DNA from 3 places in the Sinomonas atrocyanea genome. Region 1 is predicted to be linked to each of the others. Evidence: predicted binding sites of a transcription regulator. Region 1 holds the regulator's gene; each other region holds the start of a gene.
The links. Region 1 encodes Rex, which represses fermentation and respiration genes when NADH is low (regulators of the CRP and FNR family bind a similar motif). Its sites were predicted from a motif close to CTTGTGAANNNNTTCACAAG; they were not measured.
Positions count from the first base shown of each region.

Region 2: the regulator Rex is predicted to act here: its motif matches at 2,675-2,694, upstream of SA2016_RS11715 (glyceraldehyde-3-phosphate dehydrogenase).
Region 3: the regulator Rex is predicted to act here: its motif matches at 2,225-2,244, upstream of SA2016_RS19010 (glyceraldehyde-3-phosphate dehydrogenase).

Region 1 is NZ_CP014518.1:3,509,348-3,514,612, forward strand. It holds gene SA2016_RS21535 (hypothetical protein) at 1-134, shown strand, start outside; gene SA2016_RS21930 (hypothetical protein) at 304-1,173, shown strand; gene SA2016_RS16135 (hypothetical protein) at 1,178-1,864, shown strand; gene SA2016_RS16140 (redox-sensing transcriptional repressor Rex) at 1,943-2,695, opposite strand; gene SA2016_RS16145 (glutaredoxin family protein) at 2,836-3,090, opposite strand; gene SA2016_RS16150 (HAD family hydrolase) at 3,145-3,954, shown strand; gene SA2016_RS21025 (30S ribosomal protein bS22) at 4,080-4,178, opposite strand; gene SA2016_RS16155 (helix-turn-helix domain-containing protein) at 4,299-4,502, opposite strand; gene SA2016_RS16160 (3-deoxy-7-phosphoheptulonate synthase) at 4,513-5,265, opposite strand, start outside.
Region 2 is NZ_CP014518.1:2,548,213-2,553,477, forward strand. It holds gene def (peptide deformylase) at 72-677, shown strand; gene SA2016_RS11710 (hypothetical protein) at 765-965, opposite strand; gene SA2016_RS11715 (glyceraldehyde-3-phosphate dehydrogenase) at 1,017-2,498, opposite strand; RNA gene rnpB (RNase P RNA component class A) at 2,724-3,122, opposite strand; gene SA2016_RS11725 (YaaA family protein) at 3,196-3,960, shown strand; gene SA2016_RS11730 (zinc ribbon domain-containing protein) at 3,977-4,711, opposite strand; gene SA2016_RS11735 (Nif3-like dinuclear metal center hexameric protein) at 4,773-5,265, opposite strand, start outside.
Region 3 is NZ_CP014518.1:4,138,717-4,143,981, reverse strand. It holds gene hxlA (3-hexulose-6-phosphate synthase) at 1-267, opposite strand, end outside; gene hxlA (3-hexulose-6-phosphate synthase) at 847-1,470, opposite strand; gene hxlB (6-phospho-3-hexuloisomerase) at 1,524-2,123, opposite strand; gene SA2016_RS19010 (glyceraldehyde-3-phosphate dehydrogenase) at 2,391-3,881, shown strand; gene SA2016_RS19005 (DUF202 domain-containing protein) at 4,429-4,791, opposite strand; gene SA2016_RS19000 (YidH family protein) at 4,788-5,150, opposite strand; gene SA2016_RS18995 (formylglycine-generating enzyme family protein) at 5,147-5,265, opposite strand, start outside.

The sequences.
Region 1 (5,265 bases):
CGTCCCAGAGGGAGGGCACCAGCTCCGCCGAAATCGCAGGATGCCTCGAACAGGCCCGCACTACGGCACTGTTGAGCATCGCAGAAAGCCTTGCCGTCATCGCGGCGGCAACGGTGGACGAACCGGCCCACTGACCGCCGGCCCGACGCGGGCCGGAGGCGCAGTGCGTCCGCCGCGCGCGGCACGCCCTCACTGGCGACAGGAGGGGTGCCGGGCCGGTGCCCTCTGGCGATACAGTGGGGTCAACGCGGCGGGGGCGCGTGGACGCTCCCCCGTCGGGCCACCTTCAACGATTGGACCCGCATGAGCACGCCCCCTGTCCCCCCGAACGGCGCCGAGCAGCACCACGGGGATCAGAAGCCCGGGCCCGAGCAGGCCGGGCCAGGACAGGCGGGGCCCGGCGACCAGGGAGGCCCGGCCGCCAGGCCCGCCCCCCGGTACGGGCAGTACGCCCCCGGGTTCGGGGAGGGGCAGCAGCCCCCCGCCTACGGACAGCAGCAGCCGCCCGCCTACGGGCAGCAGCCCGGCTACGGACAGCAGCAGCCCCCTGCGTACGGGCAGCAGCCCCCTGCGTACGGGCAGCAGCCCGGCTACGGCCAGCAGGGCGGCTACGGCCAGCCGTGGCAGCAGCCCGCCGCCCCCGGCTACGGCGCCCCGGGCTTCGGCGCGCCGAGCCCCGAGGCCCAGCGCACGGCGGTCCGCCGGGCGTCCCTGCTGATCTTCATCACGGCGGCCGCCGAGGTCGTCATCGGCTTCTTCGCCACGTTCGTCACACTGAACACGCCCACGTCCGCGCTCCGGAACCTCTTCGACGACGCCGGCGGCGCGTCGTCGGGCATCACCTTCGAGCAGTTCCGCCAGATCATCAGCACCTTCGTGTGGCTCGCCATGGCAGGGGTCGTGGTCAACGCCGCCGTGCTCGTGCTCTGCGGGGTGTTCCTGATGCGGGGCCGGCGCTGGGCGCGGATCCTCGGGACCGTCTTCCTCTGCCTCACCCTCGGCGCGTTCCTCGCGGGCGGCGTCTTCTCCCTCATCACCATCGGCCTCGCGGTCGCCTCGGTCGTTCTCCTGTTCCGGCCTGCGGTGACGGCCTTCCTCGCCGCACAGAACCAGTTCGCCAATCCCTACACCACCCCGAAGGGACCCACCTTCGGCAACCCCTACGGACAGTGACGCCATGAGCCAGCAGCCCACGCCGCCCCCGTACCAGTCCGGCCCCCCGGCGTACCAGCCGGGGCCCCCTCCGCACGGAGCGCCGGACTACGGCCCTCCCCCGCCGCAGGGCTCGTACCAGGGTCCTTGGCCGAGCCAGCTGCCCAGCGGATCCTTCCCCGGGATGCCCGCCGTCGGCATCGGCCGCCCGCTGACCATCATGCTCGCGGTCTGGTTCCTCATCGCGAGCTCCGTCGCACCGCTCGCGGGGATCCCGGCGATCGTCGACTGGATGGGCACCTACATGCACACCGCCCTCATGCAGTCCACGACGCGGGCCAACCGGGCCAGCGCGGTCGCCTTCGCCAGCCAGTTCACGGCCATCATGACCCCCGTGCTGTGGATCTCCGCGCTCATCGGGGTCGCGGTCACCGTGCTGCTCGCGCTCGGGATCCGGGCCGGCATGAACTGGGTGCGCATCCTGCTGACCGTGTTCGCGGGCCTCTCGCTCCTCGGCTACGTGGTCAACTTCGCCATCGCCACGGCGCTCCCGACCGCGCGCACCTTCCCCCTGCCGGCCTTCGTGTACGTGCTCGGGTTCCTCTCGGCGGCCCTGTACATCGCCGCGGCGGTGCTCACGTGGCTGCGCCCCTCGAGCCAGTACATCGCCGCGCGCCGTGCGGCCAAGCTCGGCGGCGGCTACCTGCGCTGAGCACGGGGCGCCCCGGCGTGCCGGCGCCCCCGCTTCCTGACGCCCCGCGGGAGTCGGCGCACGACGCCGGCCCCCGCCTCAGGCGGGCTGCCCGCCCGAGTGGGGGGCGGCGTCGTACGTCGGGTCGGGGTCCGAAGAGGCCCCCGTCTCCCCTCCGGCCTCCCCGCGCTGGGCGTGGTAGGCGAGGATCTGGAGCTCGGTGGCCATGTCCACCTTCCGCAGCGTCACGCCCGGCGGGACCTGGAGGATCGTCGGCGCGAAGCTGAGGATGCTGCGGACGCCCGCCGCGACGACGCGGTCGCACACGGCCTGGGCCACGGACGCCGGGAGGGCGAGGACCGCCATGTTCGCGCGGGTGCGCTGGAAGACGGCCTCGAGGTTGGCCGCGTCGGAGATCCGGAGCCAGCCGATCTCGTTGCCGATGATCTGCGGGTCCGTGTCGAGCAGCGCGACGACGTCGAAGCCGCGGGTGCCGAAGCCGCCGTAGCGGGCCAGGGCACGGCCGAGGTTGCCGGCGCCCACGATCGCGACCCGCCAGTCGCGCGTCAGGCCGAGCGCCACGGAGAGGTGCTGGCGGAGGTTCTCGACCTCGTACCCCACGCCGCGCGTGCCGTAGGAGCCGAGCTGGGAGAGGTCCTTGCGCAGCGTCGCGGAGCTGACGCCGGACGCCTCGGCGAGTGCGTCCGAGGAGACCCGGTCCACGCCGTCCGCCAGGAAGGAGTTCAGCGCGCGCAGATAGACGGTCAGGCGGGAGACGACCGCGGGCGGAAGCTGCTTCCCGTCGGGCGCGGGCGCGGCGCCTCGGCTCCCCGACTGGGACCGTCCTGCCACTGCCACCTCATTCCCTCGCGGGCCTTGCGCCTGTCGCGCGATACGCTCGGTCGCCGCCGTCTGGGCGGCCCCATTCACTCTAGGACCGGGGCGGGGCGGCCGCCAAAAGGGCTGCGGGGCGCCGGGCCGGGCGCTGGGACTCAGCCCCGGCGGGCCGCCTCGACGGTCCGGCGCAGGCGGGCCTCGTTGATCCGCCAGAAGTCGCGCTGGACCCCGTCGACGAGCACCACGGGCACCTCCTCGGCGAAGCGGTCGTGCAGGGCCGGGTCGTCATCGATGCTGCGCTCTTCCCAGCCGAGGCCGGCGTCCGACGCCACCCGTCCGACCACGTCCCGCGCCGCCTCGCAGAGGTGGCACTGGCTCTTCGTCACGAGGACGATCTCGGGGATGCGCATGCCTCCACGGTAGCGCGCGACGGTGGCGGAGCCGCGAATCGCTAGACTCGGACCATGCCCGCAGTGAAGAAGGCGCTGGATCCAGTGCGCCCCGCGCCCCTCGGGCGCCCGGGCGAGGCAGCCTTCTTCGACGTGGACAACACCCTCATGAAGGGGGCCAGCCTCTTCCACGTGGCGCACAAGATGTACGAACGCGGCGCCTTCACCCTCCGCGACGCGGCCGGCTTCGCCTGGAAGCACGTGGCGTTCCTGTTCCGCGGCGAGAGCCTCGAGGACGTCCGCTCGATCGAGGCCTCGGCCCTCGCGCTCGGAGCCGGGATCCTCGCGGTAGACGTCGAGACGATCGGCCACGAGGTCTACGACGAATTCATCGAGTCACGCATCTGGCCCGGCACCAAGGCCCTCGCCGAGCAGCACCTGCGCGTGGGCCGGCGGGTGTGGCTCGTGACGGCCACGCCGATCGAGGTCGCCTCCGTCATCGCCGACCGCCTGGGGCTCACCGGCGCGCTCGGGACGGTGGGCGAGATCGAGGACGGCGCCTACACCGGCCGGCTCGTGGGCGAGATCCTGCACGGGAAGGCCAAGGCGACCGCCGCCGCAGAGCTCGCCGAGCGGGAGGGCCTCGACCTCGACCGCTGCTGGGCCTACTCGGATTCGCACAACGACATCCCGCTGCTGACCCTCGTGGGGCACCCCGTGGCCATCAATCCCGATGCGCGCCTGCGCGCGCACGCGCATGCGCACAACTGGCCCATCTACGACTTCCGCGCCGGGCGCCGGGCCGCGACGCTCGGGCTCAAGGCCGCCACCGTCGGCGGCGCGCTGTACGGGCTGTGGCGCGGCTACGCCCGCTTCCGCCGGTAGCCGTACCCGGCTGCCCCCTCTCCCGCGAAGTCACCCCGCGGGAAGGAAGGTGCCCGGACGCACGTGAGGCCCGCTCCCACGAAGGGAACGGGCCTCACCCACCATCGCCCCTCAGGGGCGGGCGCCTACTTCTTGTTGCGGCGCTGGTGACGAGTCTTGCGAAGCAGCTTGCGGTGCTTCTTCTTGGCCATGCGCTTGCGGCGCTTCTTGATAACCGAACCCATGAAAAGTTCCTTACCGGTAGTTGGTGCCCCGGGCTGCTGGCCGGGTCGCGCACAGGGGCGCCGTTCAACCAACTGCTGGTGACGTGACGTAAAACGTTCCTGAACAGGATACCGTACGCGTCAGGCCGACTCGGTCCTGCCGTCCACGACCGAGTTCTTCAGGTACTGCTCGACCGCGGCCTCCGGAACCCGGTAGGAGCGGCCGAAGCGCACGGCAGGCATCTCCCCCGAGTGCACCAGACGGTAGACCGTCATCTTCGACACCCGCATCATCTCCGCGACCTCAGCGACTGTGAGGAACCGCGACGAGGAGAAATCAGACATACAAACAACTCTAGTTGCTGGAGTGGCCCTTGGGAACGCGGCGGGCCCGAACGGCTCCCGCGAGCTGATCGAGGACCTGCTCGGTGACGCCCCACTCCATGCACTTGTCGGTCACGCTCTGCCCGTAGACGAGCTGCGCACGGCCGGCAGCGAACTCGGCCACGTCGAGCGGCTGGGCCCCGCCCACGAGGAAGCTCTCGAGCATGACGCCGGCCACCGCACCGGCCGCTTCGGCGCCCGCGGCGAGCTCCGCGCCGATCTCGAGGGCCACCTCGGCCTGGCGGTGGTGGTCCTTGCCGCTGTTGGCATGGCTTGCGTCCACGATGAGGCGCGGGTTGAGGCCCTTGCCCGCCATCCGGGCAGAGGCCGCGGCGACGTGCTCGGCGCCGTAGTTCGGCCCCGCGGATCCCCCGCGGAGGATGAGGTGGGTGTCGGGATTGCCGGCGGTCTCCACGAGGGCGGCCCGGCCGGCGTCGTCAATCCCGAGGAAGGCCTGCGCGGCGGCCGCGGCCCCGCACGCGTCGACGGCGACCCCGAGCCCGCCGTCGGTGCCGTTCTTGAAGCCGACCGGCATCGAGAGGCCGGAGACGAGCTGGCGGTGGATCTGGCTCTCCGTGGTGCGGGCGCCGATCGCGCCCCAGACGATCGCGTCCGCGGTGTACTGCGGGCTGATGGGCTCAAGGAATTCGGTGGCCGTGGGGAGCCCGAGCGCGAGGACGTCGAGGAGGAAGCGCCGCGCGGTGCGCAGCCCGCCGGGGATGTC
Region 2 (5,265 bases), 960 kb from region 1:
CCTCGTCGTTGTCCCTCGCCGTCCCGTCGATCCGTGAGGGCGAATGCCCGGCACAGAACAGGAGCCGATCCGTGGCCGTCCGTCCCATCACCATCTGGGGGGAGCCTGTCCTCCACCGCCGCGCCTCCGAGGTCACCGAGTTCGACGGCGCCCTGCGGGCCCTGATCGAGGATATGCACGAGACGAACGAGGCCGCCCACGGAGTGGGCCTGGCCGCCCCGCAGATCGGCGTCGGGCTGCGGGTCTTCGTGTACAAGTTCAACAATGACGACGGCGTGCCGCCCCGTGGCGTTGTGGTCAACCCGCGCCTGACCCTCTCCAAGGTCCCCGGCGCGGCGCCGGACCCCGAGGAGGACGAGGAAGGCTGCCTCTCCTTCCCGGGCGAGGGCTACCCGCTGCAGCGCGCCGAGTGGGTCAAGGTCGAGGGGTTCGACGGCGACGGACGCCCGCTCGAGTTCGTGGCGACGGGCTGGTTCGGCCGGGTCATGCAGCACGAGTACGACCACCTCGACGGCAAGCTCTACGTCGACCGTCTGATCGACCGCTACGCGAAGAAGGCTCGGCGGGCGGCGCGCAAGCACGGGTGGGGCGTCCCCGGCCTGACGTGGATGCCCGGGGTGGACCCGGACCCGTTCGGCCATGACGACCACGACCACGACGTGCACGAGCACATCTGAGGCACGGCCCCGCGGGGCCGTCCAGGACGCGCGAAGGGCGCCGCACCAGATGGTGCGGCGCCCTTCGCGCATCGTGTCGGGACGGTCCTACTGCTCGCGGATGACCCGCTGGAGATCCTCGTCCGCCGCCCGCTGGAGCTCCTCCAGCTGGGCGACGCGCTCGGGACTCACGTCCCCGCGCGCGAGGGCCGCCTTCGCGTGGTCGACGAGCAGCTTTGCCTGCTTGGCGTTGGCCTTGGCGACGTCGAGCGCGTGCTCGAGCGTGCTCTCATGCTCTGTTGCTTCCATAGGTGCATCTTGCCCCTGGGCCATCGCCGAATCCAGCTTCCCCGCCGATTGCTACCGAGATGTCGCCAGCGTGTACTCGTCGGCGGCGGTCTGCACGGGGAACGACGGCGCGTGGTCGCCGGCCATGTCCTCGAGGACACGCACCACCTGCGAGCTGTAGCCGAACTCGTTGTCGTACCAGACGTACAGCACGAGGTTCTTGCCGGTCGAGATCGTCGCGAGGCCGTCGACGATCCCGGCGCGGCGCGAGCCGACGAAGTCGCTCGAGACGACCTCGGGCGAGTCGATGTAGTCGATCTGCTTGCGCAGGTCCGAGTGCAGCGACATCTCGCGCAGGTACGCGTTGACCTCGTCCTTGGTGGTCTCGTTGTCCAGGCTGAGGTTCAGCACGGCCATCGACACATCCGGGGTGGGGACGCGGATCGCGTTGCCGGTGAGCTTGCCGGCCAGCTCGGGCAGGGCCTTGGCCACCGCCTTGGCCGCGCCGGTCTCGGTCAGGACCATGTTGAGCCCGGCAGCGCGGCCGCGGCGGTCGCCCTTGTGGAAGTTGTCGATCAGGTTCTGGTCGTTCGTGAAGGAGTGCACGGTCTCGACGTGGCCGTGGACCACCCCGTACTTGTCGTTGATGGCCTTCAGGACCGGCGTGATCGCGTTGGTCGTGCACGAGGCAGCCGTGACGATCCTGTCGGCGGCCGAGATCGAGGTGTGGTTGATCCCGTGCACGATGTTCGGCAGGTCGCCCTTGCCCGGGGCGGTCAGGAGCACGCGGGCCACGCCCTTGCTCTGAAGGTGCTGGGCCAGGCCCTCCGCGTCGCGCCACTTGCCGGTGTTGTCGACGACGATCGCGTCCTCGATGCCGTACTGCGTGTAGTCGACGGTGGCCGGGCTGTCCGAGTAGATGACCCGGATGAGCGTGCCGTTGGCGAGGATCGTGCTGTTCTCCTCGTCGACCGTGATGGTGCCCTCGAAGGCGCCGTGCACGGAGTCGCGGCGCAGAAGGCTCGCGCGCTTGATGAGGTCCTTCTCGGAGCCCTTGCGGACCACGATGGCGCGCAGGCGCAGGCCCGCGCCGCCGCCGGCGTGCTCGATGAGGATCCGCGCGACGAGGCGGCCGATCCGGCCGAAGCCGTAGAGCACCACGTCGGTGCCCTTGCGCGGGTCGGCGCCGTGCTTGCCTACGACCTCGGCGAGCTCGGCGCGCAGGAAGTCCTCGAGGGAGAGGGTCTGCCCCTCGGCCCGGAACGCCTCGTTCAGGCGCGCGATGTCGATCGAGGCGGCCCCGAGCTCGAGCGTGTCGAGGGCCTTGAGGATCGGGAGGGTCTCCTCGAGCGCGAGCTCCTCGCTGTCGATCTGGCGGGCCCAGCGGTGGGCCTTGAGCAGTCCGACCACGGACTGGTTGATGAGGCTGCGGCCGTGGACCGAGGTGACCACGTTGTTCTGGCGGTAGAGCCGGCCGATGACCGGGATCATCTCCTCCGCGGCGGCCTCGCGTCCGATCCACGTGCCGAGTGCGGTTTCCGTCGTTGTGCTCACACAGGTGCCTTTCTCTGCTTCTCGCACGCCGTCGTGCGTATACCCGCCGTGGGTGTCCAGGGGTTGGTCAGCGGGCATGAAAAGAGCCGGTCCTGCGATCGCAGAGCCCGGCCCGTGGAGAACTTCTACGTTCTCTTCCAGTGTACTGAGGCTGCCGCACGGCCGCCGCCCCAGGCCCTGTGAACCTACTCACAGCGCCCGCTGGGGGCACGCGGCAGGGGTGTGAGGACAGGCCGGCCTGTGAGCCGGGTTCTGTCTCCGCGCCGGGTTGCCCCGGCGCGGGAGGCGACCATCCATCTAGGACCGCCGTTGCCGGCGGCCTCGAGCGGCCTACCCGGGCGCTCGGGCGGGCAGCCCTCGATCGCGCCCTGTCTGGCCTTGCTCCGGGTGGGGTTTACCGAGCCTCCCCGGTCGCCCGGGGAGCTGGTGGTCTCTTACACCGCCGTTTCACCCTTACCGCGGACGCGGCGCCAGGCGCCTGTCCGCGGCGGTCTGTTCTCTGTGGCACTGGCCTGCGGGTTTCCCCGAGTGGGCGTTACCCACCACCCTGCCCTGCGGAGCCCGGACTTTCCTCGCGGCGCCCTGGCTTACGCCAGACCGCCCCGCGGTCGCCCGGCCGACCTGTCCTCTCGTTCCCAGTCTATAGGGCCGCTCTCGGCCTTCAGGTGTCCGGCCGGCTGCCGGGTACGATGCCGTGGTGCTCATCCTGCTTCCGCCCTCTGAGGGCAAGACGCCCGCGCCCTCCGGTCCCGCCGTCGACCTCGGTTCGCTGAGCTTCCCGCAGCTCGAGGTGGCCCGGAAGGAGGCACTGGAGGCCCTCGCCGAGGTGAGCGGGCGCGAGGACGCCCTCGAGGTGCTCGGCGTCGGGCCGTCGCTGGCGCACGACGTCGAGCGGAACCGGCGGCTCGCGACGGAGCCGGCGGCTCCGGCCCACGCCGTCTATTCGGGGGTGCTGTACGAGGCCCTCGGCTACGCGGGCCTGACCCCTGCGCAGCGCCGCAGGGCCGACGACTGGGTCGTCGTGGTCTCGGCGCTGTGGGGCGCGGTGGGGTTCGCGGACAGGGTTCCGGCGTACCGGCTCTCGATGTCGGCGGCCCTGCCCGGGCTCGGGCGGCTCGCCTCGTACTGGAAGCCCCTCCTCGCCGAGGCACTGGCAAAGCGCGCAGCCGGGGAACTCGTCGTCGACTGCCGCTCGAGCACGTACGCCGCTGCCTACGCTCCCCCGCCGGCCGCGACCGTCACCGTCGACGTGTTCAGGGAGCGGAATGGGAAGCGCAGCGTCGTGAGCCACTTCGCCAAGCACCACCGAGGCGACCTCGTCAGGCACCTGCTCACGCGTCGCGGCAAGGCGCCTGCCACGCCGGAGGCCCTGCTCGCCGCCGCGGCAGAGAAGTGGGAGGCGGAGCTCGTCCCTGGCACGGCGCGCCGCCCGCACTCCCTCGCGCTCGTGCTCAGGGACTGAGGGCAGGGACGCCCGCTCAGGCCCACTCGGCCGAGCGGACCAGGATGCACCCGGAGTCCGGGCAGAAGACCACGTCGTCCTCGGCGGCGCCCCGGATCGCTGCCAGGTCCCCGGGGCTCAGCGCCATGCCGGAGCCCTCGGACGTGCCGTGGAAGAGTCGCGCAGCGCCCACTCCCCGCTTGGCCAGCGTCTTCTCGTAGATCCCCACGAGGCCCGGCTCGATGCCCCGGGCATACTCGGCGCGCTCCTCGGCCACCGTGGCCCGCTCAGCGGCGATCGATGCGAGCTGCGCATCGATCTCCGCGCGGAGATCCTCGCTCGCGCCGCGCGCGTCCCCGAGCGCCTCGGCCGCGGACCCCTGTGCCGCCCGCAGGCCGTCGAGCCGCTCGAGGACCTCGAGCTCGGCGTCCTCGAGGTCGCTCTGGCGCGCACGCAGCCCCGCGATGTCCTTCTGGAGGGCCTCGAGGTCCTTCGACAGGCCCCCCGCGTAGAGGCGGTCCTCGTCCCGCGCGATCCGGGTGGAGGCCTCGGAGACCTTCGACTCGATCCCGGCAAGCTCTGCCTCGGTCTCCGCCACCGCCCGGTCGGCCTCGCCCGCCGCCGCCGAGGCCTGCTCGAGGGCGGCCTTCGCCGGGGCGAGCCGGGGGTCCGTCTCGAGGCTCCGGCGGCGCACCTCGAGCGAGCGCAGCCGGGCGTCCAGGGCCTGCAGCCCGAGGAGCTTGAGCTGTTCGGCGGCCGGGGCCTTGGGCATCGTTCCTCCTTAGGGGCCGCTGCCCTGGGTGGCTGGGCGGAGGCGGCCGGTGGCTGCGACTCTATCCCTCGCCCGGGGTGAGGATGAAGTCCCAGGGATCGGTGTTGATCGTCGAGACCCTGATGTCGAGGCTGTGGCCCTGGTCGGTGAGGACGTTGTCGAGCGCGGAGGCTGCGGCGGGGAGCCAGAGCCACTCGCTCGCGAAGTGGCTCACGTCGATGAGGTAGGGGCGCCCGTCCGGGGACGCCTCGCGCGCCTCCGAGGCGGGGTGGTGCCGCAGGTCCGCGGTGATGTAGACGTCCGCCTCGGCCGCGCGGACGGCGTCGAACAGGCTGTCACCCGCGCCACCGCACACGGCGACGCGGCGCACGAGCCCGTCGCGGTCGCCGGAGACGCGGACGCCGCCGGCCACCGCCGGCAGGATGCCGAAGAGCCGCCCGGCGAGATCTCCGAGGCTCGTGATCTCGCCGAGGTCGCCCACGCGCCCGATCCCCTCTTCGGGCAGGCCGGCGGCGGCCTTCGTCAGCGGCGCGACGTCGTCGAGCCCCAGCGCG
Region 3 (5,265 bases), 630 kb from region 1:
GTCGTCGGCAGTGCCGAGCACGGTGACCAGGTCGGCGCCGGCCTTGAAGGCGATGTCGGCCTCGAGCTCGCCGGCGTCCATGGTCTTCAGGTCGGCGAAGACGATCTTGTCCGGGTGGGCTTCCTTCACGGCGGTGATCACAGAGAGGCCTTCGGCCTTGATCAGGGGAGTGCCGAGCTCGATGATGTCGACGTACTCGGCGACCTTGCCGGCGAGCTCGAGCGCGTCTTCGGTGGTGAGCAGGTCGATGGCGACTTGGAGTTTCATGGTCTTCGCATTCTTTCGGTAGGGAACTGCTGGTGGCATCCATAATTCCGAAACGAGCTGGCTAGGGTAACGCTGTTTTTTGATGGTTCTCGCTACACTTAAGGACTGGTGCGAAACCCGGCGAATTCCGACCTCGTAATTCGGTGTGGGGCGAATGGCCGACGCCCCGCTATTGCGCGGGCCCGGTGCGGTCGGCGGAAGCAGGCCTATGCCACGCCAGCGTGAGAGCAAACGGGTCGGGAGGGGGGGCCTCGGCGCCACGTGGGTCGGGCTTTCCCACACGCTCGTGCCGCTCGTCATTGAAGATGGTGAGAATCCGCAGTGCTGCCTTACGGTCAGCTCCGGTGCGGATGCCTGACGCGGCTGGAGACGGACCGTGACTGGTTTCGGGGCCGGGGCCGCCTCCTGCGCGAGGTCGTCCAAGATCCGTGCCAGCAGTCGGGTTGCCCAGGAAGCTACCCGCATGCTGCCACTTGGGTCGGCCCTAGCGGCCGGATTGGCCGCGCAAGAAGAGAGGCCTCCTGAGAGAAGAGAAGTGCAGTGTGGCCGCACCCCCACCCCGGAGGCCTCTCGTAGTACCTAGTTGATGGCGGCGCGGAGTTCCTTGGCAGCGAGGGCCGGGTCGGAGGCGCCGTAGATGGCCCCGCCCGCGACGGCGACGTCGGCTCCGGCCTTCTGGACGTCGGCGATGGTGGCGAGCTTGACGCCTCCGGCGACGGAGAAGGGGACGCGTGATTCCGTCCCGGCGGAGAGGAGGCCGTTGAGGTCGTAGCCGGGCTTGGCCTGCTCGTCCAGGCCGGCGTGCATCTCGACGAACTTGGCACCGAGGGCGCGGACCTCCTTGGCACGGGCCGCCTTGTCGGCAATGCCGATCAGATCCACCACGACGCCCTTGTTGTGTGCCTTGGCTGCCTTGACGGCGCCGGCGATGGTGGAGTCGTCGGCAGTGCCGAGCACGGTGACCAGGTCGGCGCCGGCCTTGAAGGCGATGTCGGCCTCGAGCTCGCCGGCGTCCATGGTCTTCAGGTCGGCGAAGACGATCTTGTCCGGGTGGGCTTCCTTCACGGCGGTGATCACAGAGAGGCCTTCGGCCTTGATCAGGGGAGTGCCGAGCTCGATGATGTCGACGTACTCGGCGACCTTGCCGGCGAGCTCGAGCGCGTCTTCGGTGGTGAGCAGGTCGATGGCGACTTGGAGTTTCATGGTCTTCGCATTCTTTCGGTAGGGAACTGCTGGTGGGAGGGGAGGGGCCGGGACTACTCGAGGTTGGCGTGGCGCAGCCAGAGCTGTTCGGCGGGAGCGTCCGTGTTGTCCCAGAGGGACTGGAAGAGTGCCTCAGTGACGAGGAAGAGCACCTGCTCGAAGAGGGAGCCGGCGTACTGGGCGGAGACGCTGGAGGCGTGGTCGGTCTTCTGAGCAGCAGGGATGGTGACGACTGCGTCTGCGAGCCCGGCGAGGGGGGAGGTGGGATTGGTGGTGAAAGCCGCGATGCGGGCTCCTGCCTTCGCGGCGGTCTCGGCCGCCTTGACCACCCCAGAAGTGGTGCCCGATCCAGAGGCGACCAGGAGCAGGTCACCGGAGCCGATCGCGGGAGTGGTCGTGTCGCCGGCCACATGAACGGTCATGCCCAGGTGCATCAGGCGCATGGCGGCCATGCGTAGGACCAGGCCACTGCGCCCGGCTCCGGCGACGAATACGCGGCCTGGGTGAGCGAGATGCGCTGCAACGGCTGCGACCTCGTGCTCGTTAACCTTGCCCGTGGTGTCCGCGATCTCTTCCTTGACCAGGAACAGGCTGCGGACGATGTCTCCTGGCTCGACGGGCGCGGTCAGCGTGCCGATGGCTGTTGAATTCACGATGTTTCCCTTTCGACTCGAACCGCGTCCCCGTTGGCCGGCGGATGCTTCTTGCGGTTGGCATTCATGATTCCGGGATGGACAGCGCCCGGTAACACTGTTTTCTGATAGTTCTCACTACACTTAAGGGCTGGCCCACGAGATTCTTGCGGGGGACTGCCCAAAAGAATGGTCCACGCCAATCCGAATTAGCGTTTCCCGTGGGCAGTGGGTGAAGGATGATCGACGGGACCGCACTCGAGAGACTCTTTTGGAGGGCAACCGGCGATGGAAACCTCAGATTCTTGTCTCCATGCGTGGATGGGCCAAGAAGCCCTCGCGGAAGCCATGATTCCGGTGATCGGCCGGCTGTACCGCGAGAACGATGTCGTCATGTCCGTCTATGGTCGGGCACTGACCAACAGGTCCACGCTGGAGATCCTGAAGGCGCACCGCTTCGCGCGCCGCGTCAGCAAGGAGGAACTGCCCTTGGAGGAGACGGCACCTCTGCTGACGGCCCTGTCGCAGTTAGAACTGGGCGCTGCCGACATTGATATCGCGCTGCTGAACCAGAGATTCAGGGACGGCGGCGGGGCCTGCGGTTTGGAGGAATTCCTGCGCCGCGAACTGGCCGATGTGGTGGGCAAGCGCGGCGCCGATGATTGTGCCCGCACGGACATCGTGCTATACGGATTCGGAAGGATCGGGCGGTTGCTGGCACGCCTTCTGGTAGAAAAGACCGGGGGAGGCCACGGCCTGCGCCTGCGCGCGGTCGTCGTCCGGCGCGCCTCCGACCGCGATCTAGCCAAGCGCGCCAGCCTGCTCCGCCGCGATTCCGTGCATGGCTCTTTCGAAGGCACCATCAGGGTAGACGACACCTCTGACACCATCACTGCCAACGGCGTTCAGATCCAGGTCATCTACTCGGATGACCCCGCCAGCATCGATTACACCGCTTACGGCATCAAGGACGCCCTGGTCGTGGACAACACGGGCCAGTGGCGCGACACCAAGGGGGTAGCACAGCACCTGCGGAGTAAAGGCGTTGCGCGTGTATTGCTGACCGCCCCAGGCAAGGGCGAACTGAAGAACATCGTGCACGGCATCAACCACCACGACATCACCGCTACCGACCGGATCGTGACTGCAGCCTCCTGCACTACTAACGCGATCGCGCCCGTTCTGCAGGCCATCAACGACAGGTACGGGATCGTGAACGGCCACATTGAGACGGTCCACTCATTCACCAACGACCAGAATCTGATCGACAACTTCCACCGTGGTGATCGACGCGGGCGCTCCGCAGCTCTGAACATGGTGATCACCGAGACCGGTGCGGCCAACGCGATAGCAAAGGCACTGCCAGAACTGGCGGGGAAGCTCACGGGCAACGCGATCCGCGTCCCGACGCCGGACGTTTCTATGGCCATCCTCAACCTCAATCTGGAACGCTGGACTACCAAGGAAGAAGTGAACGACTACCTGCGCGAGGTGTCACTGCATTCTGATCTGCGCGACCAGATCGACTACATCGAGTCATCCGAGGTCGTCTCCACCGACTTTGTCGGTTCCCGCAGCGCAGGCACTGTTGACGGCCTCGCAACCATCTCCAACGGCAGCAGCGTGATTCTCTACGTCTGGTATGACAACGAATTTGGCTACAGCTCGCAGGTCATTCGGGTCATGGAACAGATGGCCGGCTTGAGGCGGCCCACTTTCCCGGCGCCGGATATCGTCGACGAAGCCATCTCGATGCTCGCTGCCGCCGGATCGAGGTAGGGAAACCATCTCCACTGGCTGATGCCCAGGAGTAACCCATGCCCGAAGGTATCGGTCTCTCCGCGCCAATCTCACTGAACCCATGACGGGGGCGGTAAGCTACGACGCCGAGAGCTGTCGATCTCTGACTCCCGATGGACTCGGAGTATTGATGCGGCCGGCCGCTGTCGAGCTTCGAGATCGACCGTGCCGCCCTTGATTCCCATGCAGTGAACCGCGGCGCACCCGGCTTTCGCAACCATCGCAAAGGCCCTTGCTGGCGGCGCGCCCACGGGGCGCCCCGGGGGAGGGGCCAGGGCGCGCCTAAGCGGACTCTGCCTGCCGTGGTCCGTCCGGGTATGCAGGGGCCTAGGCGCCCAGGGTAATCGTCCGGTCGCCGCCGGTCATGGTCGAGAGTGGGAGTTCCGCTTGGCATTCCAGTGCAAGTCGCCCTTCCGACTCCGAACATGCTTGTTAGAAGGAAGGGGGACTGCCGGATCTGAAGAATTACTGGCACCCCTGCGTATCAGGAACGGGTGTATTTATCTGTTCTGCACCCGCGTGCGGCCTATTTGGTGAGAAGTATTGAGACGGTGGTGGCTGCGGCGAGGGCGAGCAGGGCGGTCGTGGTGGTGAGCATGAGTCCCGCTGGGGGCGCCTGGGTGTCGGTGCGGAGTGTGCGGGTGCGGTAGATGACGCAGCAGGCGATGACGGCGGTGGCCGCGGCGGCGGTGCCGGCTGCCAGGCCTAGGGTGAGGGCGTTGCCTTCGATCCTGCCTTCGTGCCTGGACAGGGACCGGCTCCAGGCGCGCCAGATGAGCAGGTCTGAGACGAGCAGGGCCAGCAGGGTCCTTCCCCAGGACAGGGAGGTGCGTTCGGGCTGCAGCCCGGGGTCGCGGGTCTGCTCGTCTGGCGTGGGGCTGGGTGTCATCGGGTGGAGAGGATGAGGATGGCGAAGACCAGGGCTGCGAGGGCGACGACGGTGGTCATGGCCACGAGCAGCCAGGCGTGGGGGAGTTCGCGTTTGTTGCGCATGGCCTGTTCCTGGAGGGACCAGCGCCGGTAGGCCTCGAGGGCCAGCAGGGCGCCGATGGCGGCCAGGATCAGGCACAGGACGATGCGCACCGGGGCGGGGGCGATGTCGGGGGTGAGCTGGTCGATGGCGATGGAGCCGGCGAGGATCGCCATCGAGGTCCTGATCCAGGCCAGGAACGTGCGCTCGTTGGCCATCGAGAACCGGTAGTCGGGCATCTCGCCCTCGCGCCGCCACTGCGGCTCCCTGAGCTTCACCGGCCCTGCCCTTCCGGGAGTGGGAGGGCGATGGTGCGGAAGCCGCAGTTGCCGCTGGAGGAGTCTGGGGTGTTGTGGTTGCGGGCGGCGACGCGGTAGCGGCTGCAGTAGGAGT